Linked DNA regions of Euzebya sp.. The protein of the gene in region 2 binds, or shares a complex with, the protein of the main gene of each other region. Links are inferred from orthologs where the notes say so. Each region holds a gene or a part of one and is shown on either strand. Other genes may lie near its edges.

Evidence for each region. Proteins that work in one complex are often made in the same cells at the same time.
Region 1: the proteins of prfA (region 2) and ACEQ2X_RS10165 are in contact, whole or in part, in a crystal structure (PDB 2B3T), measured with the Escherichia coli proteins. The link is inferred for Euzebya sp. from one-to-one orthologs.

What each region holds. Positions count from the first base shown.
Region 1 is NZ_CAXQBR010000045.1:10,901-14,859, forward strand. Bases 566-3,564 are described here. They hold ACEQ2X_RS10165 (class I SAM-dependent methyltransferase), read left to right. Parts: upstream 566-1,643; coding sequence 1,644-2,486; downstream 2,487-3,564. Other genes in these bases: ACEQ2X_RS10160 (cell wall-binding repeat-containing protein), read left to right, coding at 566-1,651; ACEQ2X_RS10170 (L-threonylcarbamoyladenylate synthase), read left to right, coding at 2,493-3,203; ACEQ2X_RS10175 (SDR family oxidoreductase), read right to left, coding at 3,140-3,564. Outside these bases: more of ACEQ2X_RS10160, read left to right, coding at 1-565; more of ACEQ2X_RS10175, read right to left, coding at 3,565-3,943. UniProt on the Escherichia coli protein: Methylates the class 1 translation termination release factors RF1/PrfA and RF2/PrfB on the glutamine residue of the universally conserved GGQ motif, i.e. on 'Gln-235' in RF1 and on 'Gln-252' in RF2.
Region 2 is NZ_CAXQBR010000094.1:52,685-60,761, reverse strand. The notes cover bases 2,597-5,468. They hold prfA (peptide chain release factor 1), read right to left. Parts: upstream 4,635-5,468; coding sequence 3,558-4,634; downstream 2,597-3,557. Other genes in these bases: ACEQ2X_RS20630 (DUF1385 domain-containing protein), read right to left, coding at 4,646-5,468; ACEQ2X_RS20640 (UDP-glucuronic acid decarboxylase family protein), read left to right, coding at 2,597-3,550. Also shown: ACEQ2X_RS20655 (adenylyltransferase/cytidyltransferase family protein), read right to left, coding at 1-191; ACEQ2X_RS20650 (replication-associated recombination protein A), read right to left, coding at 203-1,549; ACEQ2X_RS20645 (septum formation family protein), read right to left, coding at 1,577-2,185; more of ACEQ2X_RS20640, read left to right, coding at 2,585-2,596; more of ACEQ2X_RS20630, read right to left, coding at 5,469-5,710; transcription termination factor Rho, read right to left, coding at 5,710-7,476; thrB (homoserine kinase), read right to left, coding at 7,734-8,077. UniProt on the Escherichia coli protein: Peptide chain release factor 1 directs the termination of translation in response to the peptide chain termination codons UAG and UAA.

The DNA of each region.
Region 1 (3,959 bases), on a different replicon or contig from region 2:
CGAGATCCCGGACATGGACCTGTACCTCCGCGGCCTCAGCGAGGTCCCGGCGTCCTGGCCGGCCCCTACCCTGCAGGCGCAGGCCATCGCCGGGCGCTCCTACGCGGTCCGGCGCATCCAGGCCCTCGGGATCCGCGACTCGTGCCGCTGCAACCTCCTCGCCACCCCGGCGGACCAGAACTACGAGGGGTACGACTACGAGCGCGCCGACGCCCAGATCGGGGGGAGGTGGCGGGCCGCCGTCGAGGCGACCAGCCGCCAGGTCCTCCTGCACCAGGGCGCGGTCGCCGAGACCTTCTACTCATCGAGCCACGGCGGGCACAGCGAGTCCTCCCGCTTCGTCTTCGGCGGCGACCTCCCCTACGTCCAGCCGGTCGACGACTCCCGCTGGGACCTCGCCTCCAACAACCCGCTGCGCCGCTGGACCGCGACCTTCACCGCCGCGGAGCTGGGTGCGGCCGCCGGGGTGGGCCAGGCCACGCAGGTCGAGTTCCTCGAGCCCCGCGGCGCGGCCGGACGGGTCGGCAACCCCGCCCGCGGCTACGGCGGGGTCCGGGTCACCGGCACTGGGGGGCAGGCCGTGCTGTCCGGCGACCAGCTCCGCCAGCGGCTGGGCATGCGCTCGACGCTGTTCGGCCTGACCGCCGACAGCCAGCAGGGTCCCCCGCCCACCGACCCGTCCCCACCGCCACCACCGCCCAGCGAGCCGCCCGACGAGACCCCGGACCTGCTCGCGCGCGCCGCCGCCTCCAACCGGATCGCGACCGCGGTCGCGGTGTCGGGGGAGGGGTGGGACACCGCCGCCGACGTGGTCGTGGCGGCCGCCGACCGGTTCCCGGACGCCCTGGCCGGCGTGAAGCTCGCCGCCTCCCTGTCCGCGCCGCTGCTGCTGACCTACGGTGACGGCCTGGACCCCTCGGTCGCGGCCGAGATCGACCGCCTCGGCGCCGAGACGGCCTGGCTGCTCGGCGGCGCCAGCGCCCTGTCGAGCGGGGTGCGCGGCGACCTGGCCGACCTCGGCCTCGTCACGCGCCGGCTCTCAGGCGACACCCGGTACCACACGGCCGCGGACATCGCGACGGCCTCCGCGGTCGCGGCCGACGAGGTGACCGTCGCCCTCGGCGACGACTGGCCGGACGCGGTGTCGGCGTCCTCGCTCGCGGCTCTCGTCGACGGTCCCCCGACGCTGCTGGTGCAGCGCGACCGCGTGCCCGGGCCGACGGTCGCGGCGATCAACCAGCTGGGTGCCCGCCGCGTGACCGTCGTCGGCGGCACCGCAGTAATCGGCCAGGCCGTCGTCGCCCAGCTCGAGGACCTCGGGCTCGAGGTGACCCGCCTGGCCGGCGGTGACCGCTTCGCCACCTCCACCGCGGTGGCCTCGTCCGCCCTCGAGCGCCGCACCGGCGCCGTCCCGCTCGTGGTCGCCTCCGGCTCGGGCTTCCCCGACGCGCTGTCGGCCGGTGCGCTCGCCGCCCGGCTGGGCGGGGTGCTCGTGCTCGCCCCCAGCACGTCGCTGCCGTCGGGCTCCCCGGTCAGCGCGTTCGTGGCCGCCCACGCCAGCCGCCTCGACGGCGGGGTCGTGGTCGGCGGGACGGGCGTGATCTCCACCGCCGTCGAGCGGCAGCTCGAATCGCTGCTCGACGGTGGGTGAGCCGCCGCCGACGTCCGCGGGCGAGGCCCTCGACCGGCGTGGCGTCGTGGCCCGGCTCAGCGCCGCCGGCGTGCCGAGCCCCGAGGCCGACGCCCGCTGGCTGCTCGAGGCCTTCGCGGACGACCCGGCTGCCCTGGTCGTCGCCGTCCGTCGCCGCGAGTCCCGCGAACCCCTCCAGCTGATCCTCGGCACCGCCGCGTTCCGCTACCTCGAGCTCCGGGTCGAGCCCGGCGTGTTCATCCCCCGCCCGGAGACCGAGGTGCTGGTCGACCTCGCCCTGGACCGACTGCCCGCCCACGGGGTCGTGCTGGAGCCGTGCACCGGCACCGGTGCGATCGCCTGCGCGATCGCCTCCGAGGGCGCCCCGTCGCGGGTCGTCGCCACCGACGCCGACGCCGCCGCGGTCGACCTCGCCAGGCGCAACGCGGCCCCCTGGCCGGTGGTGGAGGTGCACCACGCGAACCTCCTCGCCGGCGTCGACCCCGCCCTGCTCGGCGCGGTCGACGTGCTGGTGTGCAACCCGCCGTACCTCGATCCCGCCCAGCTGGCGGCCGCCGAGCCGGAGGTCCGCGACCACGATCCCGTCGCCGCCCTGGTCGGCGGCGAGACCGGCTGGGAGGTCATCGCCGACCTCGTCGCCGCCGCCCCGCACTGGCTGCGACCCGGCGGGTGGGTGCTGATCGAGGACGACCCGTCGCGCGTGGACCAGACCGTCCAGGCGCTCGACCACCACGTCGGACCTGCCCACGTCGAGGCCGACCTGACCGGCCGCCCCCGGTTCGCGGTGGCCCGGCACGTCGAGCGCGGCCCCGACGCCGGACGGATGGCACGCTGAACGCCAGTGAGCACCATCATCGACCTCGCCGACCGCGACGACGCGCTGGCGCGGACCGTGGAGGCCCTCGAGGGGGGGTCGGTCGCCGTCCTCCCTGTGGGCGGGGTCTACGCCGTGGTCGCCGACGCGTTCCGGGCCGCCGCGACCCAGCGGATCTTCGCCGCGCGCCGGCGCAGCCGCGTCACCCCGCTGCCGGTGCTGATCCGCTCCGAGCGGCAGGTCTCCGGCCTGGCGGGCGAGGTGCCCGAGTACGCCGACCGGCTCATCGCCGCCTACTGGCCGGGTGACCTGACCCTCGTCGTCCGCGCGAGCGAGGGCATGACCTGGGACCTCGGCAACAGCCTCGGCACCGTCCAGCTGCGCCAGCCGGCCGACGACTTCGTGCTGCAGGTGATCGCCAAGGTGGGGCCGCTCGCCTGCACCGCCGCGAACCGGCTCGACCAACCCCGACCGGTCACGGTGGAGGAGGCGAAGCAGCAGCTCGGGGTGCTCGTCCCGGTGTACGTGGACGGCGGCGAGGTGGACGGCGGCGTCTCGACGATCGTGGACGCGACCGGGCCGTCGGTGGTCGTCCACCGCGAGGGCCGCATCCCGCTCGAGCACATCCACCTGGTCGCATCCGGCGAGCTCGGGTGGGGGGAGCGGCCTCCCGCTCAGCCGGCGTCGCCGGTGCCCGACCCCGCTCCCGACCCCGACCCCGAGACCGACGATGCGTAGGCGCTGTCGTCCTGGTCGGTCGGCACCATCGCGATCTCGACGGTGGTGACCGAATCGGGGGCGCTGAGCGCGTGCACGATCGCGGCGGCGACGTCCTCGGGGGAGATCCCGACCGTCGCAGCCATCCGCCGGTAGCGCGCGACCACGTCGCTCTGGTCGAGCTCGTCGAACAGCTCCGTGGCGACGAACCCCGGTGAGATCGTCGTGACCCGCACGCCGGCGGGCTGCAGCTCCTGGCGCAGGGCCTCGCCGATCGCGTGGACGGCGAACTTCGTCGCCGAGTAGACCGCGCCGGTGGGGGAGGGGACGCGTCGCCCCGACATCGACGACACGTTGACGATGGTCGCGCCGCCGTCGGAGGCCTCGAGGTGGGGGATCGCCGCCTGGGTGACGGCGAGCAGCCCGAGGACGTTCACGTCGACCATCGCCCGCCACTCCGCAGGGTCCTGGTCGGTGATCAGCCCCGGGTGCATCACGCCGGCGGCGTTGACGAGGACGTCGAGACCCCCGAGGGCCGTCGTGGCCCGCGCCACCCCCTCCGCCGCCTGCCCCGGGTCGGTGACATCGGCGGTGACGGGGACGAGGTCGTGGGCGTCGGCCAGCGCCTCGAGCCGGTCGGCGCGCCGCGCGAGCACCGCCACCCGCGCCCCCGCGGCCGCGCACGCCCGCGCCGTCGCCGCGCCGATCCCGGAGGACCCCCCCGTCACCAGCACCCGTCGTCCCGTGAGCCCTGCGCCCATGTCGTCCGCATCCCTC
Region 2 (8,077 bases):
TCGCGGCGGTCGGACTCGGTCATGATGATCCGCCCCTTCTTCATCCGCTGCTGGACGTCGTTGTTGACGATGACGACCAGCCGGTCGCCGGCCTCGGCGGCGGCCTGGAGCAGGCGCAGGTGGCCGATGTGGAAGGGGTTGAAGTACCCGCTGACGATCACGGTCGTCGGGCGGCTGTCGGCGTCGCTCATGGGGGCCGAGCCTAGGGGCTCTCGTCGGTCCGGGAGTCGCGCCAGCCGTTGATGCGGGGCTCGTGGCCGTGGGGTCCCGGCTCGTAGACCACACCGAGCCCGTCCGGTCCGTGCTGCTGGGGCACCCAGCCGCGGGGGTCGTCGTGGGGGTAGGCGTACCCGACCCCGTGGCCGAGCCGCTTGGCCCCCTTGTAGTGGGCGTCGCGCAGCGCCGGCGGCACCGGGGCGTTGCCGAGGCGGGCCACGGCGGCGTCGGCCCACGCGAGCGCCCGGGTCACGCTGTTCGACTTCGGGGTGAGGGACAGGTACAGGCAGGCCTGGGCCAGGGCGAAGCGGGCCTCGGGGAGGCCGACGCGCTCGAGGGCCCCGAAGGCGCTGACGGCGATGTTGAGGGCCTGCGGGTCGGCCAGGCCGATGTCCTCGGACGCGAGGATGACCATCCTGCGGGCCAGGAAGCGGGGGTCCTCGCCCTCGGCCAGCATCCGCACGAGCCAGTACAGGGCCGCGTCGGGGTCCGACCCGCGCATGGACTTGATGAAGGCGCTGACCTGGTCGTAGTGGTTGTCCCCGGCCTTGTCGTAGCGCAGGTGGGGCTGGGCCAGCGCGGCGGTCACGTCCTCCGGCGCCACGAGCGCGGGGCCGTCGTCCCCACGGCCGAGCGCGACCGCGGCGGCGGTCTCGAGGCCGGTCAGGACGACCCGGGCGTCGCCGTCCGCGGCGTGCAGCAGCGCGGCGCGTCCCTCGTCGGACAGCGCGACGCCGTCGAGGGCGGGGTCGGCGAGCCCGCGGTCGATCAGCAGCGACAGGTCGTCGTCGGCCAGGGGCTCGAGGCGGTACAGGATGGCGCGGCTGAGCAGCGCGGCGTTCACCTCGAAGGAGGGGTTCTCCGTGGTGGCGCCGATGAGCGTGACCTCGCCGGCCTCGACCGACGGCAGCAGCGCGTCCTGCTGGGACTTGTTGAACCGGTGGATCTCGTCGACGAACAGGATCGTGCGCCGGTCGGTCCGGCGCAGGCGCTCGCCCGCCTCGACGACGGCCTGGCGGACGTCCTTCACGCCCGAGCTGACCGCGGACAGGACGGTCATGACCGCGCCGGCCTCGGCGGCGATCACGCCGGCCAGGGTCGTCTTGCCGGTGCCCGGCGGCCCCCAGAGGACCATCGAGGAGAGGCGACCGGCTGCGAGGGCGCGGCGGATGGGCCCGTCGGGACCGATCAGGTGGGTCTGGCCGACGACCTGGTCCAGGGTGGTGGGCCGCAGCCGGGCGGCCAGCGGCGCGCCCGTGCTCGGAGCCGCGCGCGGGGGGCGGCCCGGCGAGGGGGCGGGGTCACCCCCGGTGTCGAAGAGCTGGTCGGACATGGGACGACCACGCTACTTCCGTCCCGGTCAGTCCCCCGCGCCCTGGGCGGAGCCCACCAGCGGTTCGGCGGGGTCGAAGAGCAGGCACACGATCTCCCTGTCGCCCTGCTCCCAGGAGCCGTCGGTCGGGGTGAGCTGGCTGACGAAGTACCGGCTGAACTGGTACTCGCTGCCGACGTAGTCGTTGAACGCCTGGCCGCGGCACTGCTCGTCGGCGAACTCCGTCAGCGCCTCCCGGCCCGGGTACGGGTCGTCGGGGCCGGCGGGGTGGTCGACGAGGGCGAACACCTCGTTGTCGTGGGGGCCCTCGCAGGGCACCGCACCGACGGACTGGATCTCCTCGGCGCTCTCGGGGTCGTCGAAGCAGGTGCCGACCGCCAGCTCGAAGACGGACTGGTCGGTGGCCGCCCCCGGGGGCGGGGTCGGCGTGGAGGTGCCGGTCTCGAAGGGCTGGGGCGTCTCGGGCGCGGTCGGGGTCTCCGACGCCGGGCCGGACCCGGTCATCTCGCTGATGGTGGTGGCGATCTCCGAGGCGACCTCGTCGGCGCTGTCCCCGTCGTCCGCGGCGAACCGGAAGAACGCGGCGGCGCCGCCGCCGACCACGAGGAGGACGACCAGGACGACGAGGGCGATCACCAGACCCTTGCCGCCACCGCCGCCTGACGGTGGCGGGGCCCCGTACGGGCCCTGGGGGTACCCGGGCGGTTGTCCCGGCGGAGGCCCGTAGCCAGGCGGCTGCCCCTGCCCGTAGCCACCCTGCCCGTAGCCGCCCTGCCCGTAGCCACCCTGTCCGTACGGCGGCTGGCCGGGCTGTCCCTGCGGCTGGCCCCACGGCTGTCCCTGGGGCTGTCCCCAGCCGGGCGGCGGCGCATCGCTCACGGTGGCGTCTCCTGGGTGGGTGGGCTGGGTCGGGTCGTCTGCGGTCGACGTGGAGCCGACCCCCCTGCCGCCACGTGAGGCGATCCTAGTGCCTCCCCGGCGACGCGGACAGGTGGGCGCACAGGAGCCCCCGGCCACCGGGCTATCCTCGCGCCGATGCCCTACGACCTCGCAGCCCTGGACGGTTCGACGACGGTCATCACGGGGGGTGCGGGGTTCCTCGGCTCCCACCTGTCGCGGCGGCTGCTCGCCTCGGGTGCCCGGGTGATCGTGCTCGACAACCTGTCCACGGGCCGGGCGGAGAACGTCGCCGACCTGTTCGGCCACGACCGGTTCACGTTCATGCACTACGACGTGACCGAGTACCTCCACATCTCCGGGGCGGTGGACTACGTGCTGCACTGGGCGTCGCCGGCCTCGCCGATCGACTACCTGAAGCTGCCGATCCAGACGCTCAAGGTCGGCGGGCTCGGCACCCACAAGGCCCTCGGGCTCGCCCGGAACAAGGGGGCGCGCTTCATGCTCGCCTCGACCTCGGAGGTCTACGGCGACCCCGAGATCCACCCCCAGCCCGAGACCTACTGGGGCAACGTCAACCCGATCGGCCCCCGCGGGGTCTACGACGAGGCCAAGCGGTACGCCGAGGCGCTGACCTACGCCTACCACCGCACCCACGGCCTCGAGGTGCGGGTGCCGCGGATCTTCAACACCTTCGGCCCCTCCATGCGGATGGACGACGGCCGGGCGGTGCCGACCTTCATCGCCCAGGCCCTCGCCGCAGAGCCGCTGACGGTGTTCGGCGACGGGTCCCAGACCCGGTCGCTGTGCTACGTCGACGACCTCGTCGAGGGGCTGCTGCGGCTGCTCGCGTCGGACTGCGGCGAGGGGCCCGTCAACCTCGGCAACCCCCACGAGATCACGATCCTCGAGCTCGCCGAGACCATCATCGAACTGACCGGCTCGTCGTCGTCGATCACCCACCAACCCGCCCCCGTCGACGACCCCAAGGTCCGCCAACCCGACACCACCATCGCCCGCCGCGAGCTCGGCTGGGACGCCCAGGTGAGCCTGACCGACGGCCTCTCCCGCACCATCGACTGGGTGCGGGCCAACACGGGCTAGCGCCGGGTCAGGTGTCGCCGTCGGTGAGCGCCTGGAGCTTCTGGGTCTGCTCCTGGGCGCTCAGCGCGTCGATCAGCTCCGACAGGTCGCCGCCGAGGACGCCGTCCAGGTCGTGGGTGGTGAAGCCGATGCGGTGGTCGGTGACCCGGGACTGCGGGAAGTTGTAGGTGCGGATCTTCTCCGACCGGTCCCCGGTGCCGATCTGGCTGGCGCGGGCGTCGGCGCGCTCGGCGGCGACGCGGTCCCGCTCCGCCTGAAGCAGCCGTGACTTCAGCACCCGCAGCGCCTTCTCGCGGTTCTGCAGCTGGGACTTCTCGTCCTGCATCGCGACGACCAGCCCGGTCGGCACGTGGGTGATGCGCACCGCCGAGTCGGTGGTGTTGACGGACTGGCCGCCCGGCCCGGAGGACCGGTAGACGTCGATCTTCAGGTCGTTGGGGTCGACCTGGACGTCGACGTCCTCGGCCTCGGGCATCACGGCGACCGACGCGGTGGAGGTGTGGATGCGACCACCGGACTCGGTCTGGGGGACCCGCTGGACGCGGTGGACGCCCGACTCGTGCTTCAGGACCGAGTAGGCCCCGGTCCCGTTGACCTCGAAGGTGACCTCCTTGACCCCGCCGATCCCGGTCTCCGACACGCTGAGCCGGTTCACCTTCCACCGCCGGCCCTCGGCGTAGCGGACGTACATGCGCTCGAGCTCTGCCGCGAACAGGCCGGCCTCGTCCCCGCCGGCGCCCGCCCGGATCTCGAGGATCACGTTCTTCTCGTCCAACGGGTCCTTGGGCAGCAGGAGCACCTTCAGCCGGTCCTCCATCGCCTCGGCGGCCGCCCGCCCCTCAGCCGCCTCGGCCCGGAACATCGCCGCGTCGTCCGGGCCGGACTCGCGAGCCAGCTCCTCGGCCGCCTCGGCGTCCTCGAGCAGCTGGGCGTACTCGCCCCAGGCGCTGACGACCTCGCTCAGGTCGGCGTGTCGCTTCGCCGTGGTGGCGTAGCGCTCCTGGTCGCCGAGGACCTCGGGATCGGTCATCGCCTGCTCGAGCTCGGCGTGGGTGGCGACGAGGTCCTCGAGCCGGGCGCGCATGGACGGGTCGATCACGCGATGGCCGATCCCGGGTCGGTTCCCGGTTCCCCCTGGCTGCCGCCGGGCGGCGGTGGCACCGCCCCGTCGGGCTTGGGCAGGCCGACCACCTCGGTGGTCGTGTCAGGTCCCCACTCGATCGGCGAGGGCAGGTCGACGGTCCGCCCGCTGAGGTCCCCGGACGGCACGACGGCCTCGAAGGCGCGGATGGCCACCTCGACCATCTCGTCGTCGGGTTCTGCTGTGGTGATCTTCTGCAGCCACAGGCCGGGCACGGCCAGCCACCGCAGCAACGGGTTCGACTGGTCGGCGCCGAGGCGCAGGATCTCGTACGCCAGGCCGGCCACGACCGGCAGCAGGACGATGCGCAACCCGACCTGGTAGCCGAGGAACGCGAAGAAGTTCCCGCCGTCGGGGGCGGGGATGATGATCCCGGCGGTCGTGTAGACGACGATCGCGAGCAGCATGACGATGAGCAGGAAGTTCGTGCCGCAGCGCGGGTGCTTGGTGGAGTACGGCTGGATCCGGTCCGCGCCGAGCGGCTCGCCGTGCTCCCAGGCCATGATCGTCTTGTGCTCGCCGCCGTGGTAGCGGAAGACCCGCTTGATGTCGCTCAGGGCCGAGATGGCCAGCAGGTAGAGCAGGAAGATCACCAGCCGGACGAGCCCCTCCACCAGGTGGAACCGCACGGTGTCGCCGCCGCCGAGGGCGTCCTCGATCGCGGCCAGTCCGAGGTTCGGCAGCACGATGAAGATGCCGATGAACGCGGCCAGCGCGATCAGCAGGCTGCCGCCCATCTCCCCCTTGCTGAGCTGCTCCTCGTCCTCCACCGCCGCGTTGGCGGAGATGGTCAGCGCGCGCGTGCCGATGGTCAGCGCGTCGACCAGACCCCAGATGCCGCGGAGCATCGGCTTGGTCCAGATCGGGTTGCGCTGGGGGAAGTCGCTGATCTCGTGGCGCTCGAGGTAGATCGAGCCGTCGGGCCGTCGCACGGCGACCGCCCACGTCCGCCGGCCCCGCATCATCACGCCCTCGAGCACGGCCTGGCCGCCGTAGAAGTGCGGCGGGTGGTCGGCCATCAGACGGCCTCCGGGTCGAGATCGGCGACGAGGTCGGCGTCGAGGGCGGCGGCGGCGAAGGCCGCGGCGTCCTCGGTGGCGGCGAGCCGCGCGGCGACCCACTCGGTGACCGCGGCGGCGTCCCTGCCGGCCAGCTCGCGACGGATCCGCGTGACCGCGCGGAGCTCGTCGGGGTCCTGCAGCACCGGGGCCTCCCGCGTCCAGCTGCGCAGCACGTCGACCGGCGGGTCGATGCGGTGCAGCGCCAGCGTCGCGTCGAGGGCGACCTCGGCGTTCGCGGTGCGCCGCAGCTCCTGGGCGATCACCTCGTCGAGAGAAGAGCCGGTGCCGGTCAGCAGCCCCGCGACGACGGTCAGCGAGCCGCCGTCCTCGATCGCGCGGGCCGAGGCGAGGAAGCGCTTGACGCCGTACAGCAACGCCGCGTCCACGTCGGGGGCGATGGTCTTGCCGCTGGACGACGTGACCCCGTAGGCGCGAGCCAGGCGCGTGGCGGAGTCGAGGACCACGACGACGTCGTGGCCGAGCTCGACCAGCCGGCGGGCGCGCTCGAGGGCGAGCTCGGCGATCTGCGCGTGGTCCTCCGCGGACTGCTCGAAGGTGGAGGAGATGATCTCGCCGTCGACGGCGTCCTCCGCGGCGCGCACGTCCTCGGGCCGGGCGTCGAGCACGACGGCCATCACGTGGGTGTCCGGGTGGGTGTCGGCGAGCGACGCGGCGATCTCCCGGAGCACGGCCGTGCCGTCGGCGGACGGCGGTCCGGACACCAGGGCGCGCTGCCCCTCCCCGATCGGGGCGAACAGGTCGACGACGCGTTCGAGCGTCCCCGCACCGGCGTCCGCCGCCACGGGCAGGCGGGTCTCCGGGGCGATGAGGGGGAGCTCGTCGAAGTCGGGGCGCGCGGGCACCTGCCCGTCTTCGAGCCCCTCGCCGTTGACGGCCTGCACGTGGTGCAGCGCCGGGACCTTCTCGTTGTTGCGCTGCGGCCGGATGGGGCCTTGGACCACGTCACCGCGGCGCAGCCCGTGCTTGCGGATCTGGCCCTGGCTGACGTAGACGTCGCGCTCCCCCGGCAGGTAGCCGGTGGTGCGCAGGAACCCGTAGCCCTCGGGCAGGATGTCGAGGACGCCGGCGCGGACCTCCCCGGCATCGCCGCCGCCCTGCCCGCCACCGCCGTTCGAGGGGTCGGGGCGGCCCTGCTGGCCACCCTGCTGGCCACCCGTCTGGCCGCCCTGCTGGCCAGCCCGGTCGTCCTGGCGGTCGCGGTTGCGGCGCCGCCGGTTGCGGCGCTTGCGGCCGGACTGGTCGTCGTCCTCGTCGTCGTCCTGGCGACCGCTCGGACCGCCGGACCGGGCAGGTTGCGCGGGGTCGGGTTCGGACCGGTCCGCCGGCTGTGCCCCACCGGGTGGGAGGACCTTCCGGGCGCCGTCGTCGCGGGCGGAACCGTCGCGGACGGAATCGTCGGTGGCCCGATCGTCGTCGGTGGCCCGATCGTCGTCGGTCGCGGCGTCACCGGCCTGGCCCCTGTCGCGGGTTCGGGTCCGCGTGCGGGTGTCGCCGCCGCCGTCAGAGGCTCGGTCCCGGTCAGGTCCGTCGGTGGCGAGGGTCTGCTGCGCGGCCCCACCGCCGTCGGACCCCTCGGTCCCGCTCTGGATGATCGCGTCGATCAGCTCGGCCTTGCGGAGCTTCTGGTAGCCGCGCATGTCGAGGTGCGCGGCGATGTCCTTCAGCTCCGTCATCGGCTTGCGCGCGAGGACGCTGCGATCCATGCCGTCTCCTGTGATATCTGTCGTCCCCGCCCGCGCCTCGGTGCGCGCGGGCGGTGTGGTGTTCCGAACGGGTCACCGCGGCCGGTGGCGAACAGCGGGCGGCAGGGGATCTGCTCGGTCCGGACCACCAGCCTGCACGAGTGTGCGCAGCTGTCCGCGAGAGGAGGCTCGCAGCGACCGGCTCGACGCCGCGCACCGAGCATAGCGGCGGCTCGCGAGGCCCGACAAGGTGGTGCGCCCGGGCGGAGCCGCCGGGGTCAGCCCGCGGCGCGCACCGTCGCGCCGGCCAGGTGCCAGCGGGTCGGGACGAGCTCCACGGGGTCGTCGGCACCGGCATCGGCGACGACCCGCCGCACGAGGTCCAGCGCGGTGTCGTCCCCCGCCGGGACGACGGCCAGGACGCTCGGCCCCGCGCCCGAGAGGGCCGACGGCACGTCCGCCGCGCGGAGGGCCTCCACCACCCGGCGGCTGGTCGGCATCAACGCCAACCGCGCCGGCTCGTGCAGCTCGTCGACCATCGCCGTCGCCTCCAGGCGCGCCAGGCCGGCCAGGCCGACGAACGTGGCGGTCGCCCGTGCCGCACCCGCTGCCGCGGTCGCCA